Regions from separate parts of the Eubacterium ramulus genome, predicted to be linked through region 3. Evidence: riboswitches for the same ligand, from Rfam matches in the RefSeq annotation. Region 3 holds a riboswitch; each other region holds the start of a gene.
What was found. Region 3 has a riboswitch for cobalamin ahead of ACIRUQ_RS09855 (bacterial Ig-like domain-containing protein). Riboswitches for the same ligand answer to the same signal wherever they lie in the genome.
Positions count from the first base shown of each region.

Region 1: another riboswitch for cobalamin. It lies ahead of ACIRUQ_RS11140 (sirohydrochlorin cobaltochelatase); the one in region 3 lies ahead of ACIRUQ_RS09855 (bacterial Ig-like domain-containing protein).
Region 2: another riboswitch for cobalamin. It lies ahead of ACIRUQ_RS12135 (TetR/AcrR family transcriptional regulator); the one in region 3 lies ahead of ACIRUQ_RS09855 (bacterial Ig-like domain-containing protein).

Region 1 is NZ_CP173382.1:2,377,452-2,384,835, reverse strand. Features, by position in the region: gene ACIRUQ_RS11155 (response regulator) at 1-964, shown strand, start outside; gene ACIRUQ_RS11150 (hybrid sensor histidine kinase/response regulator) at 993-2,915, shown strand; gene ACIRUQ_RS11145 (DUF134 domain-containing protein) at 3,090-3,863, shown strand; cobalamin riboswitch at 4,072-4,278, shown strand; gene ACIRUQ_RS11140 (sirohydrochlorin cobaltochelatase) at 4,326-5,552, shown strand; gene ACIRUQ_RS11135 (hypothetical protein) at 5,704-6,273, shown strand; gene ACIRUQ_RS11130 (ABC transporter substrate-binding protein) at 6,290-7,384, shown strand, end outside.
Region 2 is NZ_CP173382.1:2,576,990-2,584,373, forward strand. Features, by position in the region: gene ACIRUQ_RS12105 (prepilin peptidase) at 1-352, opposite strand, end outside; gene ACIRUQ_RS12110 (pro-sigmaK processing inhibitor BofA family protein) at 446-718, opposite strand; gene ACIRUQ_RS12115 (hypothetical protein) at 996-3,125, opposite strand; gene ACIRUQ_RS12120 (SAM-dependent methyltransferase) at 3,118-4,278, opposite strand; gene ACIRUQ_RS12125 (hypothetical protein) at 4,373-4,792, opposite strand; gene ACIRUQ_RS12130 (cysteine-rich small domain-containing protein) at 4,912-5,193, opposite strand; gene ACIRUQ_RS12135 (TetR/AcrR family transcriptional regulator) at 5,311-5,916, opposite strand; cobalamin riboswitch at 6,055-6,263, opposite strand; gene ACIRUQ_RS12140 (NADP-dependent malic enzyme) at 6,508-7,384, opposite strand, start outside.
Region 3 is NZ_CP173382.1:2,100,263-2,107,646, reverse strand. Features, by position in the region: gene ACIRUQ_RS09870 (glycoside hydrolase family 25 protein) at 1-334, shown strand, start outside; gene ACIRUQ_RS09865 (cohesin domain-containing protein) at 620-1,519, shown strand; gene ACIRUQ_RS09860 (sugar phosphate nucleotidyltransferase) at 1,751-2,650, shown strand; cobalamin riboswitch at 2,916-3,099, shown strand; gene ACIRUQ_RS09855 (bacterial Ig-like domain-containing protein) at 3,262-7,384, shown strand, end outside.

The sequences.
Region 1 (7,384 bases), 280 kb from region 3:
GGCAAAGTTAGAATCAGATACAGTGGTTTTTGGTGATGAATCCATCAATCTGGATCAGGTATGTCAGGAAATCACGGAGTCACTATCTTTTCAGGCAGAAGAAAAAGGACTTCATGTTATAGGAGAACATGATGATTACAGTGGTATATATGTTTGGAGCAATGCAGTTCATCTGAAAAAAATATTGATGAATCTGTTTACAAACAGTATGAAGTACAATAAGGTGAATGGTTTTATTTACATGAGTATGAGAACGATTGAAAGATCAGAAGATCACATAACATGTGAATTTAAAATAAAAGATAATGGAATTGGAATGTCAGAAGAATTTATAAAAAATGAATTGTTTACTCCATTTGTACAGGCAGATAATTCCCCACGTTCTGATTATAATGGGACAGGTCTGGGAATGCCTATTGTGAAACAACTTGTAGAAAAGATGGGCGGAACCATAACTGTTGAAAGCAAGCTTGGTGAAGGAAGCTGTTTTACTGTAATACTTCCATTTAAAATTGATACGAATGCACGGCCAGAAGAAAAAGAAGATTTTGATGCAGATATATCAGATATCCGGGTATTGCTGGTTGACGATAATGAGCTGAATGTGGAAATAGCAGAATTTATGCTGACGGAAAATGGAGCTAAAGTAGAAACAGTGAACAATGGGTTAGAAGCTGTTCGGCATTTTGAAGCTTCCGAACCGGGAACATACGATGTTATTTTAATGGATGTTATGATGCCGGTGATGGATGGTCTTACTGCTGCAAGAACAATAAGAGACCTGGAACGGAAAGATGCAAAAACAATCCCTATCATTGCTATGACTGCAAATGCATTCAGGGAAGATGCCGAAAGGTGTATGGAAGCAGGAATGAACGCACATCTTGCAAAGCCGTTGGATGATGAAAAAATTAAGCAGACCATAAGCGAAGAGTTGAGAAAGCAAAATGCCTGTCATGAATGATTATGAGGCAAAAGGCATGTGAAATACGATGATGAAAAATAACTATATAAAACAAAAAAGAAAAGATCAAAATCCGGTAAATCATTGGAAAATTTTTGAGGGACAGTTGGTATTCCTTCTAGCAATGGTGATTTTGTTTGTTGTTGCATATACTTTTATTTTACAACAAGCATATACCAAAACTGCTCTGAAAACAGAAATTGAACGAGATATTTCCAGTGCAGATGCGGTTCATAAGCTGGTAAATGACAGACTGGGACGAAAAGATTTTAATGAAATAAAAAGTAAAGCTGATGAGAATACAGAACTATTCAAGAATATGTCGACATATATGAATGAAATCAGAACACTGAATTCTACGAGATATATTTACACAGCAACCAGAAATGAAGACGGTAGATTGATTTACGTTGTAGACGGACTGGATCCATCGGCTGGTGACGTCAGACATCCAGGAGATCCGATTGAAAAGGAGATGGTTCCTTATATAGAAAAAGCACTTTCTGGAAAAACAGTATATTCTCAGGATATTGTTGATACAACATGGGGACCTATTTTTACAGCCTGTTATCCTGTGACAGCGGAAGATGAATCTAATGAAGTGATAGGTGCTTTCTGCATAGAAATGGATATGCAGAAAGCGTATGGAATGGTTGAGAAGACGAATAAGTTAAGTATTGTATTGGGATGCATTACAGCGTGTATTTTGTTAATATTATGTACCTGTGGATATTCTGTATATAAGAAGCAAAAAGAAAATGAGCAGAAACAGCAAAAACTGTTGCAGGAAGCTGTAAGACTGGCCGATTCAGCTAATAAAGCAAAATCAACATTTCTGTTTAATATGTCTCATGATATTCGTACCCCTATGAATGCAATCATTGGATATGCAGAATTGGGAGAGAAACATTTAAAGGAGCCAACTATATTAGAGGATTACTTTGAAAAAATATTATTGTGCGGAAAGAAAATGCTGCATTTGATTGATAACATTCTTGAATTAGCACGAATCGAAAACAACCAAGCAACGCTGGATGAAACAATAACAGATGTTTCTAAAAACTTTGATTTATGTATTGATATGTTTAGGAAACCGATAGAAGAAAAACATCAAACACTGAAAGTCAATAAGAACATTCGATATCCATACCTGTATATGGATGATGCAAGATTATCTGAAATTACGATTAACATTTTGAGTAATGCTGTGAAATACACGGGTGAAGGCGGTAACATAAGCTGTACATTGAACCAATATCCCGGCGAAAAAGAAGGTTGGAGTGTATTAGAGTTTATCATAGCAGACAACGGAATCGGAATGTCAGAAGAATTCCAAAAACATATTTTTGAATCATTTTCACAGGAACGATCTTCGTCAGACAGCGGAATAGAAGGTAGCGGACTTGGCATGGGAATCGTGAAGAAACTGGTGGATTTAATGAATGGCAAGATCACAGTTCAGAGCAAACCGGGAGCAGGTTCTACTTTTACAATCACGCTTCCATTAAAAATAGCAAATGCGGAAGAAAGGAATCCGAAACATGCAGACGGTCAGTTGAATATCAAAAAACTGGAAGGAAAAAGGGTTCTTCTGGTAGAAGATAATGACTTGAACGCAGAAATTGCAACGGAACTTTTGACGGAAGAGGGAATCATGATAGAAAGAGCGGAGAACGGCGTTGCATGTATTGATATGTTTAACAAAGCAAAGCAAAATTACTACAGTCTGATTCTGATGGATATTCAGATGCCGATTATGAACGGATATGAAGCATCCAGGAGAATTCGAGAACTGAAAGACGGTAACAAATCGCAGATTCCAATTGTTGCAATGACAGCAAATGCGTTTGAAGAAGATAAGAAGATGGCTTTGGCAAGTGGCATGAATGATCATGTTGCAAAACCAATAGATATGAATGTATTATTGCCGACTATTATGAAATATATGTAAAGGAAGAAAGAAGGACACTGATTTTGGAAAATGCGTGGTATTTCAGAAATGTACTTGTCAGTACAAACTATAATAAGCTAAAAAACTATAATTGAAATGGGTATATGTCAGATATGTTATTGACATATGCCCGTAATTGCACTATTATATAAGAAAAGCAAAAAGGAGCAGTTTATGCCAAGACCAGTAAAATGCAGAAAAGTCTGCCATTTCCCGAATGTTCTGGAATTTTTTCCGACAGGTGATTATGAGAAAAAAACTCCCATTGTTCTGACAGTCGATGAGTATGAGACAATCCGTCTTTTGGACAAGAAAGGTTATAGTCAGGAGCAGTGTGCTGAATCTATGCAGATTGCAAGAACAACGGTTCAGCGAATTTACGAGATTGCCAGAAAGAAAATAGCAGATGCACTTATTGACGGACATCCACTCAGAATTGAAGGCGGGGATTTCAGAATCTGCGATGGTCAGGGAAGTAACTGTAATCTTGGAGGATGTTACAAGCAGGAACTTTATCAAAAATATGCAGTGGAAAAAGGAGAGAGTATAATGAGAATAGCAGTAACATATGAAAACGGACAGATTTTTCAGCACTTTGGACACACAGAGGCGTTTAAGATTTACGATGTAGAGGAAGGAAAAGTAGTATATTCAGAAGTAGTAGATACGAATGGAAGCGGACATGGTGCATTGGCGGGAGTTCTTAATGCATTGAATGCAGATGTTCTGATTTGTGGCGGAATCGGAGGCGGTGCACAGATTGCGTTAGCGGCAGCAGGAATTAAGCTTTTCGGAGGAGTTTCCGGAGATGCGGATAAGGCAGTGGAAGCTTTTATTAATGAAACACTGGATTATAATCCAAATGTTAAGTGTTCTCACCACGAGCACAGCCACGGGGAAGGACATACATGTGGCGAGCATGGATGTGGAAGCCACAGCTGTCATTAAGAAAAATTCTTGTGGTCAGGATCGACAGCAGAGGTGTAAGTCCGAAGTGTACAAGTATGTAGTTTGATGGAGAAAGTGTGCGTTCAGATATTGAAATCTTTTATCGGATATGTTAAGATATTTTTAAGTTCATAGAAAGAGATAAAAGGTGCCGGAAGTCGGCAGTTTTGTAAGAAAAATAATCCAACGCTGTTAACTACGATTGGAGCAGCAGAGGGTTATTTTTGGTTACAGGAAAAACGACGGATGGTTAAAAGGGAAACAGGTGTAAATCCTGTACGAATCCATCACTGTGATAAAGGAGTACCGATTCGAATACTGGTCACTGATGCGGATTAACAGATCTGTGTTGGGAAGGCGGAAGCGGTGCAATGATCTTTCAGTCAGGAAACCTGCCGGTTGTCTGGTATCGGGAGAACCGTACCCTGTGAAGAATAATAGATACTCAAAGGAGAAGAAGAGATGAAAAAGAGAATGATTGCCTTAGTGGCAGTATTCGCTATGGCAGTTGGAATGCTTGGCGGATGTGGAAACAACAACAGTGCAGATGCAGGAAAAGACAATGCAGTCAGTGCAGCAGGTGAGACAAGTGCAGCAGAGGAAGATTCCGATCAGGCGAAAGCGGATGAAGTAGCTGCATTGATCGATGCGATCTATGTACAGGAAAGAACAGACAAGACAGATGAGCAGTGTGAGGCTGCAAAAGCTGCATGGGATAAACTGACAGATGCTCAGAAAGAATTAGTAGAAGGTGAAAATGCTGATCCGGATTATTTCGGAAGAGATACAGGTGATGCGTCCAAAGATGATCCGCTGAATCAGGATGAGATTGGAGAAAATGAGATTCTTGTTGTAAGTTTTGGTACATCTTTCAATGACAGCCGTGTAGCAGACATCGGTGGTGTCGAGAAAGCAATTCAGGCAGCAAATCCTGATTGGTCTGTAAGAAGAGCATTCACGGCACAGATCATCATTAACCATGTACAGGCAAGAGATGGTGAAAAAATCGATAATGTAGATCAGGCACTTCAGAGAGCTATTGATAATGGTGTAAAGAACCTGGTTGTTCAGCCAACTCACTTAATGCATGGTGCTGAGTATGATGAACTGGTAGAGGCACTTGATAATTATAAAGATAAATTTGAATCTGTAACAGTTGCTGAACCGTTACTTGGTGAGGTAGGAGCAGATGCAACAGTTGTAAATGAAGACAAAGCAAAAGTAGCTGAGGATATTACAGCAGAAGCAGTAAAAGATGCCGGATATGATTCTCTGGAAGCAGTAAAAGCTGACAGTACAGCATTCGTATTTATGGGACATGGAACATCTCATACAGCAAAAGTAAGCTACAGCCAGATGGCTTCCCAGATGGCAGCACTTGGATACGATAACGTATTTGTCGGAACTGTAGAGGGTGAGCCGGAAGAGACAGCTTGTGAAGCAGTTATTGAAGCAGTAAAAGCAGCTGGATATAAAAATGTTATTTTAAGACCATTAATGGTTGTTGCTGGCGATCATGCAAACAATGATATGGCAGGCGATGATGATGATTCTTGGAAGAGTATGTTTACAGCAAGCGGAAACTTCGATAAAGTTGATACACAGATTGCCGGTTTAGGTGAGATTGAGGCTGTTCAGCAGATTTATGTGGATCATACAAAAGCAGCTATTGATTCTTTAGGTAAATAAGAGATACATAGCGTAGTAAAAAGTAAAAAATGATATCCAATCTCACAGCAGGAATGATTTTTTCGTTCCTGCTGTGAGTTGCGTATGGAAAAAATACAGTTAAGTTTTTGATATGTGGATATAGAAAAGTTGTTCACAGGAGAAAGGAAATATGAAAAGAAGAATTGCAGTATTAGCAGCAGTATTTGCACTGGCAGTTGGCATGCTTGGTGGTTGTGGAAATAATGCACAGCCGGCAGCAGACAGTACAAAAGCGGAAGAAAACAGCATGGATACGAGCGCGCAGGATGAAATTGTGAAGGATACTGCTGATGAAGCACAACAGCCTTCGGATGACGTACAGATACCGGCATTGGAAGATGGTATATACGATGCTGAATTTAATACAGACAGCAGCATGTTTCATGTTAACGAGGCAAATGACGGACGTGGCACCTTAACGGTAGAAAATGGAAAGATGACGATTCATGTCAGTCTGACATCCAAGCACATTGTGAATCTGTTTGTGGGAACAGCAGAGGGTGCTCAGAAGGATGGAGCCGAGATTTTACAGCCTACTACAGATACTGTTACTTACAGTGACGGATCTACAGAGGAAGTGTATGGATTTGATGTCCCAGTAGAAGCACTGAATCAGGAGTTTGATCTGGCACTTCTTGGAACAAAGGGAACCTGGTATGATCATAAGGTCAGCGTATCAGATCCGCAGAAAGTAGAGTAGAGGGATTTCTCAACAAATGAAAAAGAAAAAAATAGCGGCAGTTATTTTAGCTGTCATGATAGGTATTACCGCATTTTCCGGATGCGGGACGAAGGAAAATAAATCACCGGCAGATACTTCCGGTACAGGATCCAGTGTGGAAGCGCAGGAGGATACCGGCAAGGAGGCGGGTGCCGATACAACGATGCTGGAAGATGGAATGTATTCTGTCAATGTGGAACTGCAGGGCGGCAGCGGCCGTGCTACGGTAGATTCCGTGGCAACTGTGACGGTGACGGATGGTCAGGCGATGGCCACGATTGTATGGAGCAGTACATATTATGATTATATGATTGTAGATGATGAAAAATATCTCAATGAAAATGAGGGCGGAAATTCAACGTTCACCTTCCCGATCACAGGAGTTCCATGTGAGATGGAGGTAATCGGGGATACCACTGCAATGAGCACACCGCATGAAATTGAATATACGCTTGTATTTTCTTTTCCGGAAACCACAAGCTTCAATGAGCTGAACTGTGAGGGACATATGAACCTGGCATATGCCGATCAGTTCAGCATAGAACAATATGGAGCATATAAACTGATAACGATCGTTGATAGCGGTCGTTATTTGCTTGTCCCGAAAGGCGTGTCCGTGCCGGCGGATGTGCCATCAGACATCGTGGTGCTACAGCAGCCGCTGACAGATGGATATCTCGTTTCCAGCGCAGTCATGGATCTCGTATGTAAGACAGGAGCACTTTCCTGTATTAAGTTTACCGGGTTAAAAGAAAAGGACTGGTATGTGCAGGAAGCAGCAGATGCCATGAAAGCAGGGGAACTGGTATATGCTGGAAAGTACAATGCACCGGACTATGAACTTCTGCTTGGGCAGGGGTGCAAATTTGCCATTGAAAACAGTATGATCCTGCATAATCCGGAAGTTAAGGAAAAATTGGAAGAACTTGGAATTCCGGTTCTGATCGAGCGTTCCAGTTATGAGAAGCATCCGCTGGGACGACTGGAGTGGATCCGGCTCTTTGGTGTGCTGTTTAATCAGGAGCAGAGTGGAACGGCATTTTTCCGGGAACAGGTAGAACGCGTACAGCCGATTCTGGAAAAAGAAAAT
Region 2 (7,384 bases), 480 kb from region 3:
GCTTTCGATTCAGCAATCTGCCGAATGAGAATCCTGCTGCAAGCAGGAAAGAAATACAGATACAATAGATAATATCCCGACTGCCATTTAAGCAGCCAACTACACATAATAATTTAATATCACCGGCTCCCAAGCCCCGCATTCGAAACGGGATCCAACAGATAAGTACCGGCAATAACAGTCCTCCCAGTAATTCCGGAAAACCTGCCTCTTTCATTCCGGGAATCCAAAGCACCACGCCCAGTAGTATTCCCATCATCAACCATCGATTTCTGATCTTTCCCCGGGCAAAATCCATTTCCACTGCCCGAAGCAGCCAGACCGATGTCACACTAATCTGAATAAGTCTCACATACGTTCCGCCTCCTTTGTGAGACCGATTATAGGATGTTTTTTCCCTACTGTCTACCCCTCTTTTTTATGCCATTTTTCCCTTTGTGCAATATCACAACAATTGTAAAAATAAAATGCCATAAAGTGCTGCCATTCCACTGATACCAAGGGTTCCATATGTCAAAAAGCTGATAAGATTAATCCCTACCGCCACATCCAGCCCCCGTGCCAGAAAGAAGCTGTTCAGAAAGTGGGAACATAGAAAACACACCACCGTCCGAGCCGCGAAATTCAAGAGAACTTCGGCATTTTTCTTCAATACACCAATTAAGATTACCAGAATACAGACACTGGTTATGGCTGCAATTCCATACATTCGCTCCATACTGTCATATCCATGTTTTCTCTTGTTGTAATATATTATTTTTGTGGAATTTTATGCTATTTTTCATACAGTTTTCTTGTCACGCACTTACACTGTAACAAGTAAAACATTCCATGTTTACGATATGTACATTTGAAGAATACTGAACTATTAACAAATAAGAATCTTTTTTCATTTGACAAAAAATACCGCTGACGTATGAGATTTTCCACACGTCAGCGGCACTCTTCCGCTTTCAGGTACTTTTATTTTATTTCTTATACACTATCCTCTGCTGTTATTCAATAGTCAGAGGCTCTTGAGTCTGACTCTGCCCCAACCGCCATACATACAACAGATTATTTCCGATCACAACACCTTTATTTGCATCTGCGCTCTGCACAGCCGCTGCCATATCGTCCGTTGCCAGCACCACTTTTCCCTTTGCATATACATAATAAGCACTGGAAGCATTCAGATTTTTTATTTCCAGCGTATTTGGCTCCTCGTTTTCGATCAATTTTGGAATCAGCGTTTTCGGTGTGCTGCCGGAAGTCTCCTCCAGAAGCTTCAGAACAACTTCCTTCTGTTTTACATCCGATACAACAGTATCGATATTCACCTGATCCTTCTCCTGCAGATCCCGGTTCATGATCGTATCTTCGGTAGTATCCACATAAATGTCACCATTTTTCATGACACGGCTCAGGTAAATACTTCCGTCCTGAATCCGGATACCGGTCACATAAATACCTGGTGTCTCATAAGTCTTCAGCACAGAATGTGCGCTGTCCGATGTATCCACAATAAGCACCTGGCTTAGTGCCAGTGTATCCGTCTGAGTCTGAGTACTGAAAATATCCGTACGGTAACCCCAGCCATAGATGCAGTCACTGCCCAGAAATCCCAGCGGTTTCAGCAATTGGTTCTCATTTGCATGAATATCAAAGGACTCTCCTTTTTCAAGATCTGTCACATGCATCGTTGTACCATCCTCAGACCAGGCGATATACCGTCCATCTTCAGAATTTACCAGCATATCGGATTTCAGACCGTCAATGTACACTTCCGCCTTACGGCTGTCCATCTGGATCCTGTATACCTGATTGGAAACTGTCAGATAAAACACACCGCTGTCAGACACATACATCAACTTTCCAATCTGCTCTTTTACAATCTCATAAGACAGTGTCGTCGGTACAAACAGCATCTCTTCCACCGTGTTAGTTACTCCGTCATAGTGGCAGACACTGACTCCCACCTGTCCTTCATGCTCACCGCAGTTCATATAACCATATACGACAAAATCCAGACTTCCTCCCTCGTCTACCCGAAGGATACGAATATCATGTTCCTGATAATTTTCCCGGATATCCATGCCTTCCTGGCTCCGGAAACTGAAAACTCTCGTCAAATTGTTTTCAATCTGATTGTAGCTCCACAGTTCTCCCTGCTGCACAAAACAGATGACATTTCCTGTCTCATTTGTCTTATATGACACATTTTCAGATCGGATTCCCAGATCAATCATGTCCTTGCTGATCTGATCCCCCTCACCACGGAAAATCTCTTCCATAGTACGCTCAAAACTCAGCAGATAGATTTTTTCCGCGCCGACACGTACCCGGTAATATTCTTCCACATTATAATATTCAGAATTTCCACTGTCACCCACGGAAGACATAATGTATTCCAGCAGAATCACCTGATAATCATCATTCATTTCTTTGATGGAAACCACCGGTGTCGTCACTTCCGTTCCCACAAAATCTCCCCAGCATGCCTGAGACAGACTGTTATTAATTGTCACTTTCTGAAGTGTCGTATTATCTGCTGCGGAAGATGGTTCCATATAGGAACTCAGTTCAGACTGACGTTCCTTATTCATAGTAATGGCATGAAACTCCTCCACAAAATCCACGCATGCGTCAATCTGACTCTTTCCTACTTCCATAATTCTCGTATAGTAATAGCTGGTCTGCTCTCCGGCTGTCACCTGCAGGATCAGCTGATATTCCGTCTGCTCTTCCAACAGATTTTCTACGCTGATGGTTCCGGTCACCGCCGTTTTGTCTCCGGACACCTGGACGTTTCCGTCCTGTACCAGCCGGTCTCCGTTCAGACTCCGGATCTGGAATGATACTTCTTTAATCTTATTATCATAAGGATCGATCCGCAGAGACAGTTTTCCGTTCTCCGGCAACGGTGTAATTGTATCCCGCATGGAAATGACTGACATTTCCTCCACATAACCATGCAGTTCATTCAACGGATGCCCATTATCCTCAAAATAAACCACCGGAAGCGTCGGTGCCGCCAGATCTGTGGTCAGATCCTTTGTCTCATGATTCGTCAGCTTTGAAAAAGTAAACAATGCTACAATAAAAACTGCCAGCAAAATCAAAATTTTCTGTATTCCTCTACGCATCTGCTGCATCCCTTTCTTCTCTCATCAGTGCCGCCAGTGTTGGGGAAACATGCAGTTCCTCCATCATCTTTGTCAGTTCCTCCGCCCGTTTCTGTCTGCCGGATTTCACTGCACGGAGCAGAATATTTTTCGGTGTATGTTCCATATCAATAAACTCCAGAACCTGCACCTGATATCCAGCCTCCTCCAACAAATTTGCCCGGATGGCATCTGTCAGCAGCGCAGACATCCGCTCTTTGATCAGCCCGTATTTCAACACCGGCTGCAGCAACTCATTTTCAATCTGACGATTTACCTCATGCTGACAACATGGTACAGACAAAATGACCTTTGCTCCCCAGCGCACTGCTTTATCCAGAGCATAATCGGTCGCCGTATCACAGGCATGCAGCGTCACCACCATGTCCACATGATCCACGCCGTCATAATCCGCGATATCACCAGTCAAAAATGTCAGCTTCTCATAGCCGTAATCCTCTGCCAGCTGCTGGCAGTGTACGATTACATCTGCCTTGAGATCCAGCCCGATGATCCTTACATCATAGTGTTTCAACTCATGCAGATAATAATACATGGCAAATGTCAGATAGGATTTTCCACATCCGAAATCTATAATAACAGATTCCCTGTCTTTTGGAAGCTCCGGAACAATATCTTCAATAAATTCTAAGAAACGGTTCATCTGGCGAAACTTATCATATCTGGAATGAACAATTTTCCCTTCTTTTGTCTGCACCCCAAGGTCATGCAGAAACGGTACCGGAATATCCGGATCCAAAATATATTTTTTCCGGCGGTTATGCTCCAGTGGGGCAGCAGGCACCGGGCAGCCGCTCTTAAGCTGGCGCACCGTCCGTTTACCTTTTTTACTGACCAGAACCTGCACCTGTTTTTTCGGATGAAGGACTTCCAATTGCCGAAATCCTTCCATCCAGCCCGCCACCTTTTCATACACTTCTTCCTCTGTCAGATTATAGTGCTGCACCTGTTTTTCCGTATAGGCACTTGCCTGAAACACCAACTGCTCCTTCAGCAGCACCGGACGGATTTCAATCTTTCTTACACTATCTTTTTTCCGCGGACCACTGATGATGATTTTTGCCAGATGTTGATCCATACAGTCCGCCAGTATCTCTTTCCATTCATTTATCATAATATATCTCTTTTCTATCGTTATTATCCATGGTATTCGCTACAAGAGTTTCTACTGTGCTAATTATAGGGTATCTTTTTGCGTCATACAAGCCCTAATACCATCTCCGACACCGATAATGCCTGCATCTTCTTCGATACATTTCCTGCATCAGCATCACCTGGATCAGATGAAAATAACGTTCCTCTACCTGAAGCCGTCCCTCCTCGTCTATATGATCCGGATTCAGCTCCCGGTATATTTTCCTGCAGAGCATTTCCAGCATCAGCCGGTCCGGATAACGATCATACATCATGCTGCCTTCATATTCCATCCGGTCACACTCCCGGTCTACCAGACTCTGAATCTGCCGCGCGTCCCTCGGATACAGTTCCTGCATCCGCCTGCAATCCTTCTCATATTCCGTCTCCTCAAATAGCGTATTCTGCATGGGATATGTCATATAAAAGGGCATTTTATCCCCAGTGTACGGATCCTGTTCCATCCATGAATATCTTTCCTGTCCGAAATTCATATTACACTCCAAAAGAAATCTATTTCTTATCACAACATATGCACAAAAAGAAAAATCTGTGTTCTTCCATCGAAAAACACAGACTCTTCATGTTTGTTTCACAAAAGAATTGAAAATAATCAGGCCTCCATACATCTTGGCTTTTTGCGGATCCGTTCTGCGATCAACAGATATTTGTTCATCACATGTGCATATCCTTCTCTGCAATGAGGAAGCGTGCAGTTGGAACAATTTTTAATACCATTTGGCAGATACTCAAAATTGCCTCCGCACTCATCGCCCAGCAGATACAGCGGACAATAACAGAACAGACAGTTAAAATCCTCATCTGCAACCCCTTTGTGACATGGGAAATACTCACATGCACGATTCTGAAAAAAATCAAATCCTTCTTTCTTCATAATAACCTCCTACATGATACTTAATAATGAAACTTATCTATTTTCCCACTCTTTTTCTATCAATTTAAATTCAAGTCAAACGAATCTGCTGCTTATACAAACCAGATCCGTCGCACGTTATTTTACTGCGGTTGCTTTCTGCTGAAATATCTGGGAAAAACTGTCCACATGACGATCCAGAATATCCACCACACTCTCCTTCTCCTCTGCTCCGTCATAAATACTGTAAAGCAGAAAAATCGGCCCGTAAAAGTCCAGTACAAGTTGTCGTGCCTTCTGGCTGTCTTTGGTCAGCTGCTCAAAAATCGGCTCCATATAAGACACCGGCCCTTTTGCCAGATATCTCTGATAGAGATTTGCCATCCGCGGATCGCGGTACTGCTCCAGCGTCAGCACTCTCCGGAAACAACTTGGGAATTCTTCGCTGGTCCAATAAGAAAATTGTTCCTTCGTATATGTCTTGATATCATCATAAGATACCTGTCTTTCACTTAGAAAATCCTCACCCTGTTGTTCCTCCGGCAGACCATACTCGGATGCTTTCTCGACAATGCTGTCCAGAATTTCCTGTTTACTCTTATAATGTTTGTACAATGCAGCTTTTGTCACTCCTAATTTTGCTGCAATGTCATTCATTGAGGTTCCGGTGTACCCATTCTGTGAAAAAAGCTGTAACGCTTCTTCCAGTATTCGTTCTTTCATTGGTTTTTCGTTTCGTTTCATACTTGCCCTCCTGACTAAAAATTCTTCTCCAGGAATTGAATTTTGCAAATAAAAACTGCGGCAAGCCATTTCAGACTGCCGCAGCCGATTTTCTGCAAAACATACATACTAAACCCATTCATTCCAATTCCGAAAATGAATAAGCATTTCCATTTAAGCAGGTCTCCTGACTTACATATCAACAGCGTCTCTGCATTGCCTTCTCAGGATTGTTCCCAATGACTGACTTTCGTCTCATGCAGCGCCTCCATGCATACAGTGGCGGTACCGTTCCGGATTCTGACCGGATTCACTATTCTTCACGTATTTCCGCTTCATTGCTTTGAACTGACTCATACCCACAGTTCTGTATCAATACAAAATACATGACACTTAAATGTTCTATTCAGATGCTTATAGTATACAGAATAGCTCATAAAAAGTCAATCCATGGTTGAAAAAAAGTTTCCGATTGGTTACTGTTACATCTGATGTTTTTCCAAAATACACAAAGAAGCCACCCTGACATGATAGTTGATGATATATTCAGAGTAGCTTCTTTTTAATTTTATTTTGGAGAGGGTTTGAAAGTTTTCACTTATTTTACTGTAATCAATGTTTTACACAAGCTTTTACAGCAGCACTGACAGCTTCTGCCACACGCTCATCGAAAGCTTCCGGCAAAATATTATCCTCGGAAAGATCTTCCTCTGCCACAAGTCCTGCCACCGCATTCGCTGCAATCAGCTTCATCTCATCTGTGATCTTTGTGGCCCGGCTTTCCAATGCACCTTTAAAGATCCCTGGAAAAACCACCACATTGTTTACCTGATTCGGGAAATCACTTCGTCCCGTTCCAACAACTCTTGCACCTGCCGCTTTTGCCACATCCGGCATAATTTCCGGTACCGGATTTGCCATGGCAAAAAGAATGGCATCTTTGTTCATACCTGCAACCATTTCTGCGGTCACAATGTTTGGTGCTGATACACCGACAAAGATATCCGCGCCTTTCAGTGCATCTGCCAGTGTACCCGTCCTATCTTCCAGATTCGTCACCTTCTGCATTTCTTTCTGCATCCAGTTCAGATTCGCAGAATGGCTGTTGATTATACCGTTAATATCACACATGGTGATCTCTGGAAAACCATAGAGCAACAGCAATTTTGTAATGGCAATACCTGCTGAACCTGCTCCGTTTACAACAATTTTACACTTCTCTTTCTGTTTTCCGACCACCTTTAGCGCATTAATGATACCTGCCAGCACCACAATCGCTGTTCCGTGCTGATCGTCATGAAATACCGGAATGTCCAGTTCCTGTTTCAGTCGTTCCTCAATTTCAAAACAACGCGGTGCGGAAATATCTTCCAGATTGATACCGCCAAATCCCGGTGAAAGTGCTTTTACAATACGGATGATTTCCTCTGTATCCTGTGTATCCAGACAGATTGGAATCGCATTTACACCACCAAATTCTTTAAACAAT
Region 3 (7,384 bases):
CGATTATAACGGTCTGACGGCCAATGAAAATGGCTGGTGGCGACTTGCCGGTGGAAAAATTGATTTTGACTACAACGGTTTTGCATCCAATGAAAATGGAAACTGGAGAGTCATCGGTGGAAAGATTGATTTCAACCGTACCGGTGTGGATTTTGACGGTGCATCCTGGTGGCGTGTGGAAGGCGGAAAAGTCAATACAAATTATAACGGAATTGCCCAGAATGAGTATGGTTGGTGGTATATCCGTCATGGAAAAGTAGTGTTTGATTTTACCGGCTGGACAAAAGTCGGCAGTGGCAGATATTATGTACATAACGGCTGCGTAAACCGATAAGGGCAGAACGCAAAGCATGGAACAATCCGTGTAATCGAGATTTGGATGTTTTGACACCCAAATCATAATATAAAAAGTGTCTCTCTGAGAAATTCAGGGAGACATTTTTGGATTCCGATGTTATACTTTTCTGGAGCAGTGAGATGAAAGAATGAATTTGATCAGTAGAGTTATTGACCAAGAAGCCCACTTCAAAATCAGTGATTTAAGTGGTAGGATATGTCACAATCTTGCGGTTCAAAGAATCTAAGTGTACATAAAAGTGAAATGGGGGATAAAAGAAGAATGATACTCAGAAAAAAAACGAGGCAATTACTGCGAGGCATCATAGTGCTTCTTATGGCAACGGGGCTGGCAGGTACCGCTGTGGAAGCTGATGCATCACAGAGCAGCTTTCAGGTAGAAACCACAGCCGGCGATGTGAGTGGCGCTGTGGGAGATGTGGTGGAAATTCCTGTGAAGATCAGCACAAAACAGGCACTGCGTGGATTTTCCGGAAAATTAAGTGGCAATTATGATGAAAATATACTGGAGTTTCAGGGACTGGACACGAAGGAACTTCCGGCGGATGCCATGGTATCTTCTTCAGGAGGTAATTTTTCTTATCTGAGCAGTTCCGGAGAGCATACATTTTCAACTGCATCTTATGGATTGAAATTTAAAATCCTGCAGGCGAGTGAAGAGCCGGTGACCGTCACAATCCAGGATCTGTATTATACAGACGGCAATGCAAGCAGTGAGAAAGTCTCCCTGACAGCAGCTGTCCGTGTGAATGGGACAGGCAATGGAGCAGCAGGAAGTGGCAGTGCTGCAAATGAATTAGTATCCAATGTGGGAGCAGATTCCGGAAATCATGGAGGAGCGACAGGAGATTCTGCACATCCGGGAACAGAGGGCAGCAACGCAGCCGGGACGGATTCCGCAGAAGAGAAGGCACAAAAAGGTGGCGAACGTGCAGAGAGCGGGAATGATGTGGCTGCAATCAGTATGGACCCGGAGGACAGCGTAAGTGGTCCGGCGAATGCCAGTTCCGATACCGGTGCCGATGATACCGGAAAAATGGTCAGAGGAAAAGGAACAACAAAAAATGGTTCCGCGCCAGTGGCGGTATTCGTCATTGTTGTGGTGGCAGCGGCAGTGGTTGGTATTACGGCCGGTGTGAAAATCTCCAAAAAACGGAAATAAAAACAGCATATCTTTGGACAGAAAAATGGATGTCTCCCGGGATTGGATGCCAGGGAGACATATTTTTGTGAAAAAACACGATTTTTAGCAGAATATGCATGAATATGCATGAAAAATGTTCAAATTATGATTGGAAACTAAGGTTATGCTTTACGAACCAGAGAAAAAATGTTACAATTCTGTTAAATACAGGAAAAAACAATTAGAAGATTTCAGGAAGGAAATAGCAGTATGAATACAACATTGGTTATTATGGCGGCAGGCATTGGCTCCAGATTCGGCGGTGGTGTGAAACAGCTGACTCCGGTTGGGCCGAATGGCGAGATTATTATTGATTATTCCATTCATGATGCACTGGAAGCAGGATTTAATAAAATCGTGTTTATCATCCGTAAAGATATCGAGAAAGATTTCAGAGAAGTGATCGGAGACCGTATCGAGAAAATTTGTGATGTGGAATATGTATTCCAGTCTCTGGATGATCTCCCGGAAGGATTTGAGAAACCGGCAGACCGCACAAAACCGTGGGGAACCGGTCAGGCAGTAAGATGCTGCAAAGGTGTGGTAAATGAGCCGTTTGCAGTGATCAATGCAGATGACTATTATGGAAAAGAAGCATTTGTAAAAGTGCATGATTATCTGGTAAACTGCGGCAATACCAAATATCAGTATTGCATGGCAGGATTTATTCTGGACAACACGCTCAGCGATAACGGAACCGTTACCCGTGGTGTATGTCAGGTCGATGATGAGGAGATGCTTCAGAAGATCGTTGAGACCAGCGGCATTGCCCGTGATACAGACGGTATTGTAAAAGATGAAAATGGCAGCGAGATTCCGGAAGGAACGCATGTATCTATGAATATGTGGGGCGTGACACCGGAGTTTCTTGATGTACTTGACAAAGGATTCGCAGAGTTTCTGGCAAATGTGGAGCCGGGCAACATCAAAGCAGAGTATCTGCTTCCGACCATCATCGGCGATATGCTTGCAAATGGTGAAGTAACGGTCAAAGTTCTGGAGACACAGGACAAGTGGTTTGGTGTAACCTATCAGGAAGACCGACAGACGGTAGTAGATGCATTTGCACAGCTGATCGCAGACGGCGTATATAAGACACCGCTGTTTTAAGCAATATAAAATGAAAAAAGAGAACTTCTGATCTTGGAAAACTGAGATTGGAGGTTCTTTTTCTTTTTGACAGGAAATTACATCGAATTTCTTGTCAAATAGAAAAAAATATTAAGAATTTTGTGTCAGAATGATTGATGTTGAAGCAATGGGTGTGCTATGATAAGAATAAATTCAAGTCGAACGCACGTGAGACTTGGTGCGTGATTCCGGTCAGCGAAAGCTGACATATTCTTCTCAGAATCACTGCACATCTAAAATTGCATAGGGAGCATATTACAACTGCGGAATGATAGAAATACAATCTAGGAAGTCCGGTCAGAATCCGGCACGGTTTATCTCCGCTGTAATAAGGACGAAAGTTGTCGATACCACTGGGAAACCGGGAAGGGACAATGAGTAGGTTGGAACTTTAAGTCAGAATACAGGCAGTTGCAGCTCAGTAGATAAATGTCCGAAAGCATATCGGGGGTTTATTTTTGTTCCTCAAAAAACGGATACAATCCGCAGGAAAGCGGTTTATATAGATAGTAAACAACAAATACTCGGAATCTTTAGAACTACAATGGGGGAGAAGGTTTTGGGGAGCCTACAGGAAAAAGGAGAAGAAAATGAAAAAACACAGCAAAAAAATTGTGTCGCTGATGCTTGCTCTGCTGATGGTGTTCAGTCTGTTACCGATGTCATCCATATCAGCACTGGCAGCAGGCAGCAACAGTCCTGTCGCAGTACAGGCGGATGATACAGTGACAGCAGCACCGGCACCGGTCTTTTATTCAGTCCTGACAGATCTCAGTCGTCAGTCGGCTACTTATTATGCCGATGACTCGGACAAAGTAGGTCAGCTGCGCGTACAGTTGAAGTACAATCCATCTGATTACAACAAGAATACATTGGCGATTTTATGGCAGGTGTCCGATGACGGAAGTACATTTACCGATGCTGAAGGCGCAGGAACTACAATGAGTGCCCCACTGGTCAGCACTTATGTACCGAAGGTCACGGTTGGTCAGACAAAGTATTATCGGGCTATTATAACAAACAAAGGTTTGCAGGAAAATATGACGCCAACAGTAGTTACTACTGCAATTGCCAAAATTTGTTATAAAACAGGAACACGTCCGCGCGTGGAGATTGACAAGGCAATGCTTCGTCAGTCGGATGGTACTTTAGTATCGGATGATTCATTAAGTAAAGTGACATTATGGGGTGTAAATGGTACTCTGCCGAAACGGATTACCAATATCGGATCATTTAGCGGCAACCTTGCGCAGATGCGGGATACGAACTGGGATACGGATACCTACCTGTTTCGTGGCTGGCAGATAGGTGACCGGTTTTTTGATGGAACCTGCCCGGAAACGGCTGCTGTTGCGGCTGGACCGAACGAAGTAAGTGCACTGAAAGGTTTTCTGACCGTGGCAGATTCTGACTGGCATTTTAAAATGTATCAGTCTCCATATCAGAATCGAAATACCTATTATCTGAATTATGAAGGTACGACATCACAGGATGGGGCATTGAAAGTATGCCATATTACACCTGTTTTTGAAAAAATGCCAGCGGTGGTTTACCAACTCAGTCTGGTTCAGACGACTGGTGGAACAGTCAGCCAGGTACGTGACGGAGGAGAGACACATACGCTGATCGCAGAAGCAGCATCCCTGTATAAGTTTGTGCGCTGGGAGCAGTCCGGTGATGGTGGCGAGACATGGATACCGGTCGAAGGTGATTCCAAGCTCCAGGTAACGCTTGATAAGGATATGACATATCGTGCGATTTTTGAAAGTCCTTACAAGATTGAAAACATGCAGGTGGCTGAATATGCATTACCATCTTCCGGGAACAACTGGTATGTGAATATGGCAGTAAATCTGGCAGATTCACTGCCAAGCAATATGAAAGTAACGTTCCATATCTATGATGGCGAATCAATAAGCGAAGAACATTTGCTTGGTGAATATAAAACAAGTTTTGCTCTGGTGAAGAAAGAGCAGACTCTTAAAGCAAAAGCACAGAAACGTCCGTCCGGTGATACGGATAAAATACTGGTGGTAGCAGAGACAGAAACGGGTGATACGGCACAGGCTGAATATCAGTTGAAAGGAACATTGGATGCAACAGCATCGAATGTTTCTGTAGATACCATTGAGAGTGCATTTCTGGAAAAAGAACCTGCAGAGGTTCAGACATCTGTGAGTGGAAATCCGGAAGTGAAGAGTGTATTCTGGTCCAGTGCAAATGTGAGTGTTATTCCGACACTGGGAACGGACATGAATACCTGTGCGATCAATGAAAGTACAGGTTTGATTACTTACAATGTGTTTAGTTCAAACAGACCAATTACTTTTACAGCAAAAGCCGGAGACGGAAGAATTGCGGATGTCGAAATTACTTTTAAAGGCGGAATGGCTTCTAAAATCAGCGAGAAAGTCGTAAAAGTACTGGAAGGCGAAAGCAAAGAATATCAGGCAGTCAATACATCTCCGATTCTGAGTGTCAGCAGCCAGAAAGTAAGCGTAAAATCATCCGATGAGAGTATTTTTACCGCTGAGATCCTTACCCGCGCCGGCAGTCAGTTCCAACCGAAGGATATCGTGGATAAGATCAAGATCAACGGTGTGAGCAAAGGTAAGGCAACTCTGACAATCGATACCAATGGTAAAACAGTAGAGTATCCGGTTGTGATCCAAAATACGACAGACGCAGTAAAAGAAGTAACGTTATCCGATACAGAAACAAATCTGATTCAGGGAGACAGCAAGACGCTGCAGGCAGATGTGACACCGGAAACTGCTGTGACGACATTGAACTGGAGCAGTTCCGCACCGGATATTGTCAGTGTGAAAGATGGCAGGATCACAGGTCTGAAAGCGGGCAATGCAGTGATTACCGTTACTGCAACAGATGCACTGGGTAACCGTGTGGAAGCTTCCTGCGAAGTAACCGTCACAGAGCAGCCATACAATGTGGAAGTCTATGTACCAAAGGGAATCCTGGCAGCAAACGGACTGAAATTTGCTCCATCCGCAGGTCTCGATAAAGCAGGACATGACATCTTTGATACGGAACAGGTGATCGCAGACGTCAGTGCAGATACAGAACTTTACAATGCATACGACGTTTATACCATGACACTGTATCCGGGCACGTATTCCTACCGTGCAGTCAGCGCAGAGGGCAGAAGCCTGGGCGGCGGAGCATTCACCTTTCCGGACAGTCAGACAAGCACTGTGGATGGACGCACCGTTCGTGTATTTCTGCGCCAGACCGAAGTATCCCTGACCAATGAATTTGACGGACAGAAAGCAGAAGCAACAGATTTTTCCGTACAGCTGAAAAATGATGTGAGTACTGCAACCATGGGTGATTCCTATGTGAATGCAGATGGATATACCGTATATCCGACGCTGCTGAGTGCAAATAAGAACCTTTCCTATTATCTGGCTGCAATTCCGTCAGATGCGTATGTAAAAGCGCATAACGTGATGGCATCCAGAACACAGGGGGTAGCAGTCACAAAAGATACTTCCATACTGTCTCTGACAGAAGAACTGAAGACAGGCGCACTGACGATCAATGCCCCGGCAGACGCAGAGGTAGCAATCTGTGAGCAGATGACGGATGGACAGATCGCAGTGTACAAAGCAGACAGCACTGCTGCACAGGAGGACGGAACCGTCGATTCTGTTTTCCATGTGGCAATGACCAGCAAAATGTACTACCATGTCAGCGGAGCTTCTTATGTCACATATAACGGAACGACGGTAGACGGAGCTGATTCCAGGATCGTAGTCAGCACAGCGATGCTGAAGCCGTCCGGCAATACCAAGACAACGCTGGATCGCAACACTGCTTCCAACGGCGGCGCGAATATGGCAGACCTGTATCTGAATGTTAATGCACAGGGGTATCTGAAACTGGAGGAAGGCAATACCTTCAAATTAAATGCAAAACGTAACTGGTGGGGCAGTAATGTCACATGGGTATTGGATAAAGACTACCGTCTGATCGAGCCTGATTTCCATTATCAGGTTGTCGGCCTGGATGGAAGGACAAGCAGCGATGTCATTACCGTAGGTAATGATGGAACCGTAAAAGCAGTAGGAAATGGAACAGCTATCGTACTTGTTACCTATGACTCGATGACATTGAACTATCACGATGATGTAAAATATTCCTACGACAACTATGATCCGAACGGTTTCTATGGTGCAATCTGGCCAGAGAACACCGGTGTATTCGTCGTTTCCGTAGGTTCCGGAGACAGTGGAATCACCACAGGTATGACACTGAACAAAGATCTGAATCAGGGCAAGAGCAGCAAACAGGCAGGCGATGCACTGGATGCGGAACTGGATCCGATCTACTTTACCGGAAAGACAGGTACTTATACCTTTACACCGGAGACAGAAGATGTCAGTGTATCCGTTGCAAATCCGGCCATCGGAAATGATGCATTAAGCTTCAGCGGATTCAAGGCACTGGCAGCAGAGAAAGACGGCAGCTACAATGTTCCACTGACAAATGGCCGTAACATCGTAAAATTGGAAAAAGACGGAAAAGCGGAGTATCAGGTGATTACCGCAAAACACGTAACCGTAAAAGTAAACGGACAGGATCTGGATCAGGCAGTAGTCGCACCGGGTGAAAAAGTATCCGTCACATTTGATACGCTGTTCAATCCGGTAACACGTATGAGGCTGTATAATACAGATGCAGCAGCGATCTACA